DNA from 2 places in the Streptomyces sp. WAC00040 genome. Region 2 is predicted to be linked to the other one. Evidence: riboswitches for the same ligand, from Rfam matches in the RefSeq annotation. Region 2 holds a riboswitch; the other holds the start of a gene.
What was found. A riboswitch is a leader RNA that binds a small molecule or an ion and turns the genes downstream of it on or off. The one in region 2 is predicted to bind cyclic di-AMP.
Positions count from the first base shown of each region.

Region 1: linked by a shared signal. The riboswitch ahead of MDN94_RS06735 (M23 family metallopeptidase) and the one ahead of MDN94_RS27565 (C40 family peptidase) in region 2 are both predicted to bind cyclic di-AMP.

Region 1 covers NZ_JAKQZE010000001.1:1,478,294-1,483,750, forward strand. The annotation lists gene trmB (tRNA (guanosine(46)-N7)-methyltransferase TrmB) at 1-325, shown strand, start outside; gene MDN94_RS06725 (PrsW family intramembrane metalloprotease) at 397-1,770, shown strand; gene MDN94_RS06730 (aldo/keto reductase) at 1,789-2,733, opposite strand; gene MDN94_RS06735 (M23 family metallopeptidase) at 2,862-3,905, opposite strand; cyclic di-AMP (ydaO/yuaA leader) riboswitch at 3,917-4,073, opposite strand; gene MDN94_RS06740 (PP2C family protein-serine/threonine phosphatase) at 4,327-5,430, opposite strand.
Region 2 covers NZ_JAKQZE010000003.1:473,540-478,996, forward strand. The annotation lists gene MDN94_RS27555 (ATP-dependent Clp protease proteolytic subunit) at 38-673, shown strand; gene MDN94_RS27560 (hypothetical protein) at 681-989, shown strand; cyclic di-AMP (ydaO/yuaA leader) riboswitch at 1,325-1,487, shown strand; gene MDN94_RS27565 (C40 family peptidase) at 1,491-1,967, shown strand; gene MDN94_RS27570 (LysE family translocator) at 2,001-2,630, opposite strand; gene MDN94_RS27575 (LysR family transcriptional regulator) at 2,714-3,658, shown strand; gene MDN94_RS27580 (ATP-binding protein) at 3,736-4,167, opposite strand; gene MDN94_RS27585 (8-amino-7-oxononanoate synthase) at 4,388-5,457, opposite strand, start outside.

The DNA.
Region 1 (5,457 bases), on a different contig from region 2:
CCACGGCATGCGGGTCTACTTCCCCGACCCGTGGCCGAAGAAGCGGCACCACAAGCGCCGGCTGATCCAGCCGGACTTCCTCACCCTCGCCGCCGGGCCGCTCGCTCCGGGCGCGATCCTGCACTGCGCGACCGACTGGGAGCCGTACGCCGAGCAGATGCTCGAGGTGCTGTCGGCGCATCCGGATTTCGAGAACACACAGGAGGACGGCGGCTTCGCGCCGCGACCCGCGTTCCGTCCCCTGACCCGCTTCGAGGGCCAGGGCCTGGACAAGGGCCACAAGGTCCGCGATCTGCTGTTCCGCCGGGTCACGCCAGAGGCCTGAACTGTTCGGCGGTGCCCGCGCCGGGTGACGCGCCGTCGCCGCTTGTCGGTGCTCCTGGTTAGGGTCGACGGGTGTCCGACTCCGCGCAGCAACCACCGGAGCACCGTCCGCAGCGCCCGGCGGTGCCCCCGCACCCCGTGTTGCCCGCGCGTGAGCAGGAGCATGTCGACGCGCTGCTGACCGAGGTGCCCGTGCCCGCGCGCCTGCGCTACCGGCCGCGGGCGGCGTCGCGGATCTGGCGCAGCCGGGCGTTCCGCGCCGGTGCGGTGATCACCCTGCTCGCCCTGTGCGCTCTGGTGATCCTGGTGCTCGTGCGCGAGCAGACCGGCACCCACGGCTTCCTGGTCGGTCTCGGTCTCGCGACCCTGCCGGTCCCGCTGCTGCTGGCGGCGTTCCGCTGGCTCGACCGGGTGGAGCCCGGCCCGTGGCGGAATCTTCTCTTCGCCTTCGCCTGGGGCGCGTTCGCCGCCGCGCTGGTCGCGATCGTCGCGAACACCTTCGCGACCCGCTGGATAGCGACGGCGACCGCCGACCCGGCGTCGGCCGACACCCTCGGCGCGACGGTGATAGCGCCGGTCGTCGAGGAGAGCGCGAAGGCCGCCGCGATCCTGCTGCTCTTCGTCTTCCGCAGACGGGACTTCACCGGGATCGTGGACGGCGTGGTGGTCGCCGGCTTCACCGCCACCGGCTTCGCCTTCACGGAGAACATCCTCTATCTGGGCAGCGCCTTCGACGAGGACCAGGCGATAGGCGCCTCCGGCTTCGCCTCCGTGACCGCCGCGACGTTCTTCGTACGCATCGTGATGTCGCCCTTCGCGCATCCGCTCTTCACCGTGCTCACCGGCCTCGGCTTCGGTCTCGCCGCGCTCGGCGCGCGCCGGCGGCCGCGGTTGCGGCGCATCGCGCTGCCGCTGCTGGGCCTGGCGCTCGCGATGGGGATGCACGCCCTGTGGAACGGCTCGGCGTCGATGCTCGGACCGTGGGGCTTCTACGCCGTGTACGGGGCGTTCATGGTGCCGGTGTTCGCGCTGCTCACCTGGCTGGCGATATGGACCCGCCAGCGTGAGCTGCGCACGATCTCGGAGGAGCTTCCGGCGTACGCCGCGGCCGGCTGGATGTCCGCGGCCGAGCCCCGCGCCCTGTCGTCGATGCGGGCCCGCACCGTGGCCAGGGACTTCGCCCGGCGCGCGTACGGCCCGGCGGCCGGGCACGCCGTGTCGGAGTACGAGGCGTTCGCGACGACGCTCGCCTTCCTGCGTCACCGGGCCCACCGGGGCGCGGCCGGCCCGGATTTCGTGGAGCGCGAGCAGGAGTTGCTGCACCACCTGTGGCAGCGCAGGGAGGTGGCGGGCCCTTCGCTGGCGTACGCCGCCCAGGCGACGGCCCGGACGCCGCTGCCGCCGCCGCACCGCGACTACAGCGGCTACAACCCCTACCGCTATTGAGCTTGCGCCGGTGCGGTCTCAGGCGGACGCGTCGGTCAGCTCGGCCAGCTCGCCGTCCGTCAGGGCCAGGTCCGTCGCCGCCACCAGGGCCGGCACCTGCTCGACCGTGCGGGCCGACGCGATCGGCGCGGCCACGGTCGGCTGCGCGGCCAGCCACGCCAGTGCAACGGTCGCGATCTCCACGCCACGGGCCTGCGCGATCCTGTCGAGCACGTCGAGGACCCTCAGCCCCCGCTCCGACTCGAGGTGCTTGGAGGCGCCCTGGGCCCTGGCGCTGTCCACCGTGGTGCCGGGCCGGTACTTGCCGGTGAGGAAGCCCGACGCGAGCGCGTAATAGGGGACGGCGGCGAGGCCGGCGCGGGCGGCGGCGTCCTGCAGTTCCCCCTCGTAGGTGCGGCGTGAGACCAGGTTGTAGTGGGGCTGCAGCACCGCATAGCGGGCTAGGCCCTCCCGCTCGGAGAAGTCCAGGGACGCCCGGAGCCGTTCGGCGCTGATGTTGGAGGCGGCGATCGCGCGCACCTTGCCGTCCTTCACCAGCTGGTCGAGGGCGGTGATGATCTCCTCGACGGGCACGGACGGGTCGTCGAAGTGGGTGTAGTAGAGGTCGATGTGGTCGGTGCCCAGCCGGGTGAGCGACTCCTCCGCGGCCGCCTTGATCGTGGCCGCGGAGAGGCCCTTGTGGCGGGGGTGGGCGCCGACCTTGGTGGCGATGACGACTTCGGAGCGGTTGCCGCGGGCCGCGAGCCACTTGCCGATGAGGGTCTCCGACTCGCCGCCCTCGTTCCCCGGGGCCCACGAGGAGTAGCTGTCGGCGGTGTCGACGAAGTTGCCGCCTGCGGCGGTGTACGCGTCGAGGACCGCGAAGGTCCTCGCCTCGTCGGCCGTCCAGCCGAAGACGTTGCCGCCGAGAGCAAGCGGGGAGACGGTCAGGCCGGAGGAACCGAGGGGGCGCAGAGAGGTCATGCGCTGATCAACGGCCGTGCCCGTAGCGGCTATTCCGGCAGCCCTGGCGTCGGGGGGGGTGCGCCAGGACTGCCGGAGACATGGATGTGCCCGGCACGGGACTTACCGCGACCCGTACCGGGCAGGGATCAGATCGTGAGGCCCTTGTCGCGCAGCCACGCCATCGGGTCGATGCCCGCGCCGCCGGCGGTGTGCACCTCGAGGTGCAGGTGCGGACCGGTGACATTGCCGGTCGCGCCGACGCGCCCGATCGTCTCGCCGGTGGACACCTGCTGGCCCGCGCTCGCCGTCATGGAGGAGAGGTGGGCATACAGGACCTCGGTGCCGTCCTCGAGTTCGAGGACGATGCGGTAGCCGTAGGAGCCGGACCAGCCGGCGGACTTGACCGTGCCGCCGTGCACCGCCTTGACCGGGGTCCCGGTCGGTGCCGCGAAGTCCAGGCCGGTGTGCTGGCCGGAGGACCACATCGCGCCGGACTCACCGTAGGTGGAGGTGATCGTGTAGGAGGAGGTCGGAAGGGAGAAGCTGCGGGCGAGCTCGGCGAGACGCGCGGCCTCTGCCGCCGCACGCGCGGCCTCCTCCGCCTTGCGCTTCTCCTCGGCGGCCTTGGCCTCGGCCGCGCTCTGCTGCTTCTCGGCTGCGGCCGCCGCCTGCTCGGCGGCGAGCGCCTCCGCGGCCGCCTTCGCCTCGGCGTCGGCCTCTGCCTGCTGCTGCTCGGCCTGCTGGAGGATCCGGGCGCGCAGGGCCTCGCCGGAGCCGGCGGCCTGAGCCTGGCCGGCGCCGGTGTCGGCGACCGTGGTCGCGGCGGTGAGCGGCGCGGCGTGGACATCGCCGTCGGAGTCGTCCGAGTCGGAGATCAGGGATCCCACGCCGGGAAGCGACTTCGCGTCGGGAAGCTTGTCCGCGATGGAATCGGGAAGGGAGATGGAGACCGCCGGCTTGTCCTGCGCGGTGGCTATGCCACCCGCGCCGACCGCGGCGATGACGCCGACTCCGAGCACCGTGGAGCTGCGGGCGATTCCGCCGCGCTGCTTGATGACACGGTGCCGGCCGCGCACGGGGCGGACGGAGTCCTCTGTGGGATTCCACTCCTCCCAGGTCCGCTCGGGGGCGTCGGTACTGAAACGTTCGGACGCGAAGCGGGCCTCGGGGGCAGGCATGTTGGACGCCACGAAGGCGTACTCCTTTCCTTCCTTCTCGCCTACCGGGTTAGCTGACGGGTTCGGAGCAGGAAGGTCTCCTACGGGCGCCCTCGACCGCGGACTGAGCGGCAAAGGGTGACCGATTCACCCCAATTAGTGGTTCCCCGGTTCCCTTGCGGGATTCGGCACGTGCGCACGGCGCCGCCTCTGCGACGGCTGGGACGACCGCACTGCGTTATCGAACGTTAATAGACGCCGGGGCCGGATTCCAAGCTGTTCCGGGTGATCATTAACGACTTCACCCGGGACTTACTCGGACAGAACCTGCCGGAACCGGGCGAGTTGATCAAACATCAGAGGCGGTCCCGGTTCTGATGGCATATCAAATGTTATGCGGACGGCTCCCCTTCGACTACGGAGCGTGCGCACCACCCGTATCAGGGGCGTTATGTCACGCAGGCCTGCCGCGACCGTCGGGCTCCGGCGGAACCACCGGCACCGTCCTGCGCCGTTCCGGCTGCCCTTCCGCCGGCCTGCCGACCGCCAGCAGTGCCATGTCGTCGCTCGATCCGCCGCCGGTGTACCGCCGTACGTCGTCGACGAGCGCGTCCAGCAGCTCCGCAGGCCCCGGGAAGAGACGCCCCGCGAGCCGTTCCACCGGGTCGTAGAAGACGCCGCGAGCGTCCCGCGCCTCCGTCACCCCGTCCGTGTAGAGCAGCAGCGTCGCCCCGTCGGGCAGCGGGTACTCGTCCGCCCGGTCCGGCCACGCCGCCAGATCACCCATACCCAGCGGCAGCGCGGCCTGCGCCGGCACCAGGACGTCCAGAGCCCCGTCGGCGTGCAGCACCAAGGGCTCGGGATGCCCCCGGTTCACGAGTCGCACCAGGGGCCGGCCGCGCGGGATCTCGCCCAGTACGGCGGTGGTGAACCCCTCCATGGCGTCCAGCCCCTCACGCCTGGTGCCCTCGCGCTTGAGCGCCCGCTCCAACCGCTGGGCCACGCCCTCCAGCGAGCGCTCCTGCTCCGCAGCCTCGCGGAAGGCGCCGATGAGCACGGCCACGGTCCCCACCGCCCCCAGCCCTTTGCCCCGTACATCGCCGACGAGGAGGCGCACGCCGTGAGGGGTGTCCTGCACCGCGAAGAGGTCGCCGCCGATGAACGCGCCCGCCTGCGCCGCCTCATAGCGGGCGGCGATGTGCAGACCGCCGATCCGGTCGGCCGGCGCGGGCAGGACGGCCCGCTGCGCGGTCTCGGCGATCACCCGGGCCGAGGCGAGCCGCTCACCGCTGCGCCGCACGAGGATGTTGATGAACAGCGCGAGTGCGACGACGGTGACCACCGTGGTCGTCTCGGTGAGGACCGTGATCTGCCAGAAGCTTCTGTTGACGGCGTGGAGGACGCTCAGCGCCAGAACCGCGGCGATCCCGGTCAGCAGGGTCGCCATCCATGACAGGACAGGCGCCGCGACGAGCGGGGCGGCTGCATAAAGAGGTACGGCGGTGAACCGGGGCGGGGTCAGCATGTCGAAGACCACCCCGCCGACGATCATCGCCATGGGCAACACGCGGACGAACCACGGGGT
Region 2 (5,457 bases):
GAGAGATCTCCACAGCCGTGACGACGAGAGGTGTGCCATGAACCGTCCGTCCGCCCGCTATGTCCTGCCGGAGCTCACGGAGCGCACGTCCTTCGGGACCCGCACGCTCGATCCGTACTCGAAGCTCATGGCCGAGCGGATCGTCTTCCTGGGGACCGCCGTCGACGACACGGCGGCGAACGACGTCATCGCGCAGTTCCTGCACCTCGAGTACGAGGCTCCCGACCAGGACATCTGCCTGTACATCAACTCCCCCGGCGGATCACTGAGCGCCATGTCCGCCATCTACGACACGATGCAGGTCGTCATGTGCGACGTGGCGACGACCTGCCTGGGCCAGGCGGCCTCCACAGCGGTCGCCCTGCTTGCCGCGGGCACTCCCGGCAAGCGCATGGCCTTGCCCGGCGCGCGGATCGTGATGCAGCAGCCCGCATACGAGGAGCCGTTGCGCGGACAGCCGTCCGATCTGGAGATCCACGCCGCCGAGTTGCTGCGACTGCGTGAGCAACTCGGCTCGATGCTGGTGCGCCACACCGGCAACGACCTGGACCGCATCACGGCCGACCTGGAGCGCGACAAGATCTTCGACGCCACCGCGGCGAAGGAGTACGGCCTGATCGACCATGTCGTCGCGAGCCGCAAGCTCTCGGCCGTGCCACCCACGGCGAGGTGAGCGCGGGATGCTGCCGCCCGAACCGCCGCCACTTCCGGCACTGACCCGCGCCGAGGCAGAGTTCGTCGACACCTACCTCGAAGTCGTCGACCTGCTCGGCAGGATCAACCCCGCCCGCACCACCCATACCTACGGGGCCCTGCGCGCCGCGCAGGCGCTGGTCGGGCGGGCCGCCGCACTCAAGGACGCCCTGACACTCATGCACATCCGGGGGGAGAACGAGGTGTACACGGACACGCTGACCAAGGCGCTGCGCGTCCTGGACGGCGAGCGCAGGACCAACCGGCTGACCATGCCTCCCGTTTCCACGAGTTGACGGACGTTCCGATGCCGCCCGCCGACACGGCGCGCGACACCCGTACCCCGTTCGGTGGAGCCTTGCCCAAGTTGTCGCAAGGCCCCGGACTTGCATCGGCGGGACCACCGATCTGGCGCAATGAGGCGCTTCAACTGCTGGTACGGGACGGGTCCGGAGCGCGGGAGAAGGGGTCCGAGATGCCTGCCCACCCGAAAGGTCCAGTCGTGATCAGCTTCACAAAAGCCGTTTCAACTCGGAAATCGGACATCGGTGGGTAACGATCCGTGAGACGACAAGCCCCCGCCACCTCGACGGGGCGGTCCGGGCGGACGCTGAATCCTGTCGCCGCACCGGATGTCTGGTCGACGGAATTGCATCGGCAGGAGTGGAGGACCCAGCAGTACGGCGTGACCGGTGATCCCGGCCGCGCCTTGGGGTGAAGCCGCTGCGGCGGCCGGGCGTCTTCGCCGTCCGAACCCGACAGGTCACCCTTCACAGGCGGCTGACGAAGGGTTGCGCATGACTGCGCAGATGCATCTCCCCCACCTGTTCTCACGGGCGGGGGCCGTATCGGCACTCACCATCGCCGCCGTCGGCGGCACGCTTCTGGCCCCGGGCGGCGCTGTTGAAGCGCATGCGATCAGCAGCCACGCGAGCAAGGCGCTCAAGGTGGCCGCGTCGAAGAAGGGCTCGCCGTACCGGTACGGCGGCACGGGCCCGTCCCGCTTCGACTGTTCAGGGCTGACGCTCTATTCGTACAAGAAGGCGGGCAAGAAGCTGCCCCGCACCGCCCAGCAGCAGTACAACCGGACCCGTCATATCTCCGCCTCGCGTCGACAACGCGGTGACCTGGTGTTCTTCCATGCCGGCGGTGCCGTCTACCACGTGGGGATCTACGCCGGGAACGGGAAGATCTGGCACTCGCCCAAGACAGGTGACGTGGTCCGGCTGGTCAAGATCTGGACGAAGAGCGTCAAGTACGGCCGCGTGCGCTGACGCGCCGCCAGGTCCTGTGGGACCTGGGTGGAGTCAGTGCGCGGTCGACCGGATCAGCAGGGCCGCGCCGAGCGTGGTCAGCGCGCCTCCCGAGACGCCTTCGACGGCGCGGGCGGTCCGCGGCCGGCGCAGCCACCGGCCGAGCCCGTCGACCATCAGCGCCACCGCCGGGAACCAGAGCAGCGCGATCAGCACGATCGTGCCGGCCAGCAGCAGTGTGCGCGGCATTACGGCCGCGCCGTCGGGAACGAACTGCGGGAGCAGGCTCAGGAACAGCACCGGCGCCTTCGGGTTGAGGACGTTGGTGAGAAAGCCCTGCCGCAGGCCGCGTCCGACGCCGTACGGGGCCGCGGTCCGCGGATCTGCCGGCTCCGGGCACGGGCGCAGTGCGGCGTGCAGCGAGCGGACCCCGAGATACAGCACATAGGCACCGCCCGCTGCCTGCAGCGTCCGGTGGAGAACGGGCGCGGTGGCGAGTACGGCGGCGAGTCCCGCCACGGCCAGGGCCGTGTGGACGAGCAGCCCGCCGGCCACTCCTGCCGCGCAGGCGACACCGGCGCGGCGTGAGGCGACCGCGTTGCGCATGACGACCGTGAAATCGGCGCCGGGCATGGCGACCATGCCTGCGGCGACCCCGATGAAAGCGATGAGCTGTCCGTCCATGCGTCCCAGCGTGGACGCCCGCGGCCCTTAACGTGTACTTGCGATCTCTGCAGGGAGGTCTGAAGCAACGCTTAAGGGGTGGCATGTACGACCCGACCCGGCTGACGGCTCTCGTCGCCGTGGCGGACGCCGGCTCCATCACGCGGGCCGCTGCCCGGCTCGGGTACACGGCTCCGGCGCTCTCGCAGCAGATCGCCAAGCTGGAACGGGAGGCCGGGGCAGTCCTCCTCGTGCGCTCGCACCGTGGCGCACGGCTGACGGCGGCCGGCGAGCTGCTCGCGGAACGCGCGCGCCGGGTGCTGGACGAGATGGCCCGGGCGCGCCATGAGCTGGCGGGGCTCACCGGCCTGGCCGGCGGCCGGCTCCGGGTCGGCACCTTCACGACGGTCGGGATCCATCTGCTGCCGCCCGTGCTGAGCGCCTTCCGCCGCGCGCATCCGGACGTGGAGCTCACCGTCGCCGAGTACGAGCCGCCCGGCGGGGTCACGGCCGTGGCCACGGGTGAGGTCGATGTGGCGCTGACCCATGCCTATGAGCCGGCCGAGCCGGCCGCCGCGCCGCAGGGGGTAGTGGTCGAGGCCCTCCTGGTGGAGGAGTTGGTGCTCGTGACCGCTCCGGGGCATGTGCTCGCCGACGATTCCGGCCGGCTGCCCGTGGGCGACCTGGCGGGACAGCCGCTGATCAGCAGCGCGCCGTCGCATCCGCCGCGCAAGGGGGTGGAGCGTGCACTCGCGAGCGCCGGCGCCACACCTACCGTGGTCTGTGAGTCGCCGGGGTACGCACTGGTGTGCGCGCTCGTCAGCGCGGGACTGGGGGTGGCCGTCGTGCCGGAGATGGTTGCCGCGATGGCTGCGACGCCCCTGCGGGTAAGGAAGTTGGAACCTGCGTCGTTCCGCAGGACGATCTCGGTGGCGCACCGGGGCGAGGAGTCGGGTCCGGCCGTTCGGTCGCTGCGGGCGCTGATGCGCGGCGCGTTCGCAAGGGCGGGCAGCAGGGCACGGTCCGTCCGCGAAGAAGGGCCTGTTTGAGCCGGGACTGTTCGAAGCACGGGCTGTTCGAGCCGCGGGCTGTTCGAGCCGGCAAATCGTTTCTGGCGGGTCGGCGGTCAGCTCTGCACGGGCACGGACCAGGGCAGTGCGATCCAGACGGTCTTTCCCCCCTCCTCCGTGGGCATGACGGACAGCCGGCCGCCGTACTCCGCGGTGAGCGTACGGATGATGACCATGCCCCGCCCGTTGTCCTGCCGGACGGCGGCGGGCAGCCGCTGAGGCCAGCGCGGATGGCTGTCGGTGACACCGATGCACAACTGCTCGTCGCACTCGAGGCGCAGATCCACCGTGAAGGTCGGAGACTGGCCGAAGGTGTGCTGTACGGAGTTGGTGGCGAGCTCGGAGACGATCAGCTTGACGGTCTCGACGGTCTCGGCATCAGGCTCCAGCCCCCATTCGCACAGAACATCCGTGACATATCTCCTGGCGGCGGCTACCGACGCCGGATCGCTCGGCAGAGTGGCGGATGCTTCTTGGTGGTCTGCCATGACGGCGCTGTCCCTTTCCCACCGCGGCCGGGCTCCGACTCGTAGCGGATGAAACGCGGGAACGGCCACGGATTACGCTTCTGCGTCAGACTGCCACTTATCGTCCGTCAGTGGCGCCGATCCACCGAGAGACGCACATTTCTGTCGCTCGATGCGGTGAACTCTGCTACGGCAGACCGTATTTACGGCCACCGACCGGAGGCAGCGGAGCACTCCCGGCTCAACTGCCGGGTGCGGTCCGGATGATCGTGGAGAGCGCCGTTCCGATCTGCCGATCCGTGAGATCCGCCCTGGCGGTCAACCGGATCCGGGAGATCCCGTCAGGTACGGACGGCGGCCGGAAACAGCCGACGACGAGTCCGGCGTCGCGGCAGTCCGCCGCCCAGCGCAGCGCCGCATCCGGGGACGGGGCCTGCACAGAGACGACCGCCGCGTCCGGGCGGGCCGAGGTCAGTCCGGCGTCGGTCAGCCCGTGGTGCAGCGCCGTCGCGACCTCGCGCGCCCGTCCTGCGAGCCCCGGTTCGCGGCGCAGCACCCGCACGCTCGCGAGTGCCGCGCCGACCGCCGCCGGGGCCAGGCCGGTGTCGAAGATGAAGGTGCGGGCGGTGTTGACCAGGTGGTCGATGACGGGGGCGGGCCCGAGGACCGCACCTCCCTGGCTGCCCAGCGACTTGGAGAGCGTCAGCGTGGCGACGGTCCCGGACGCGCCCGCGAGGCCGGCAGCGTCCAGGGCGCCGCGGCCGCCGTCGCCGAGGACGCCCAGCCCGTGCGCGTCGTCGACGAGGAGCCCGGCACCGTGCTCACGACAGACGTCCGCGAGGCCCTGCAGCGGTGCGGCGTCGCCGTCCACGGAGAAGACCGAGTCGGTGACCGCGAGGGCGCGCCGGCCCGGGTGGGCCTCGAGTGTCTTGCGCACGGCCTCGACGTCGGTGTGCGGGACGACCGCCGTCTCCGCGCGTGAGAGCCGGCAGCCGTCGACGATGGAGGCGTGGTTGCCCGCGTCGGAGACGACGAGGGCGTCACGGCCGCTGAGCGCGGTGACCGCGGCCAGGTTGGCCGCGTAGCCGGAGGACAGGACGAGGGCGGCCTCGAAGCCGCAGAAGTCGGCGAGCTCACGCTCCAGTTCGGCGTGCAGTTCGGTGCTGCCGGTGACGAGCCGGGAACCGGTGGCCCCGGCGCCCCACCGGCGGGCGGCCCGCACGGCGCCTTCGGTGACCTCGGCGCGGCGGGTGAGGCCGAGGTAGTCGTTGCTCGCCAGGTCGAGGAGGGCACTGTCGGCGGGGCGCGGCC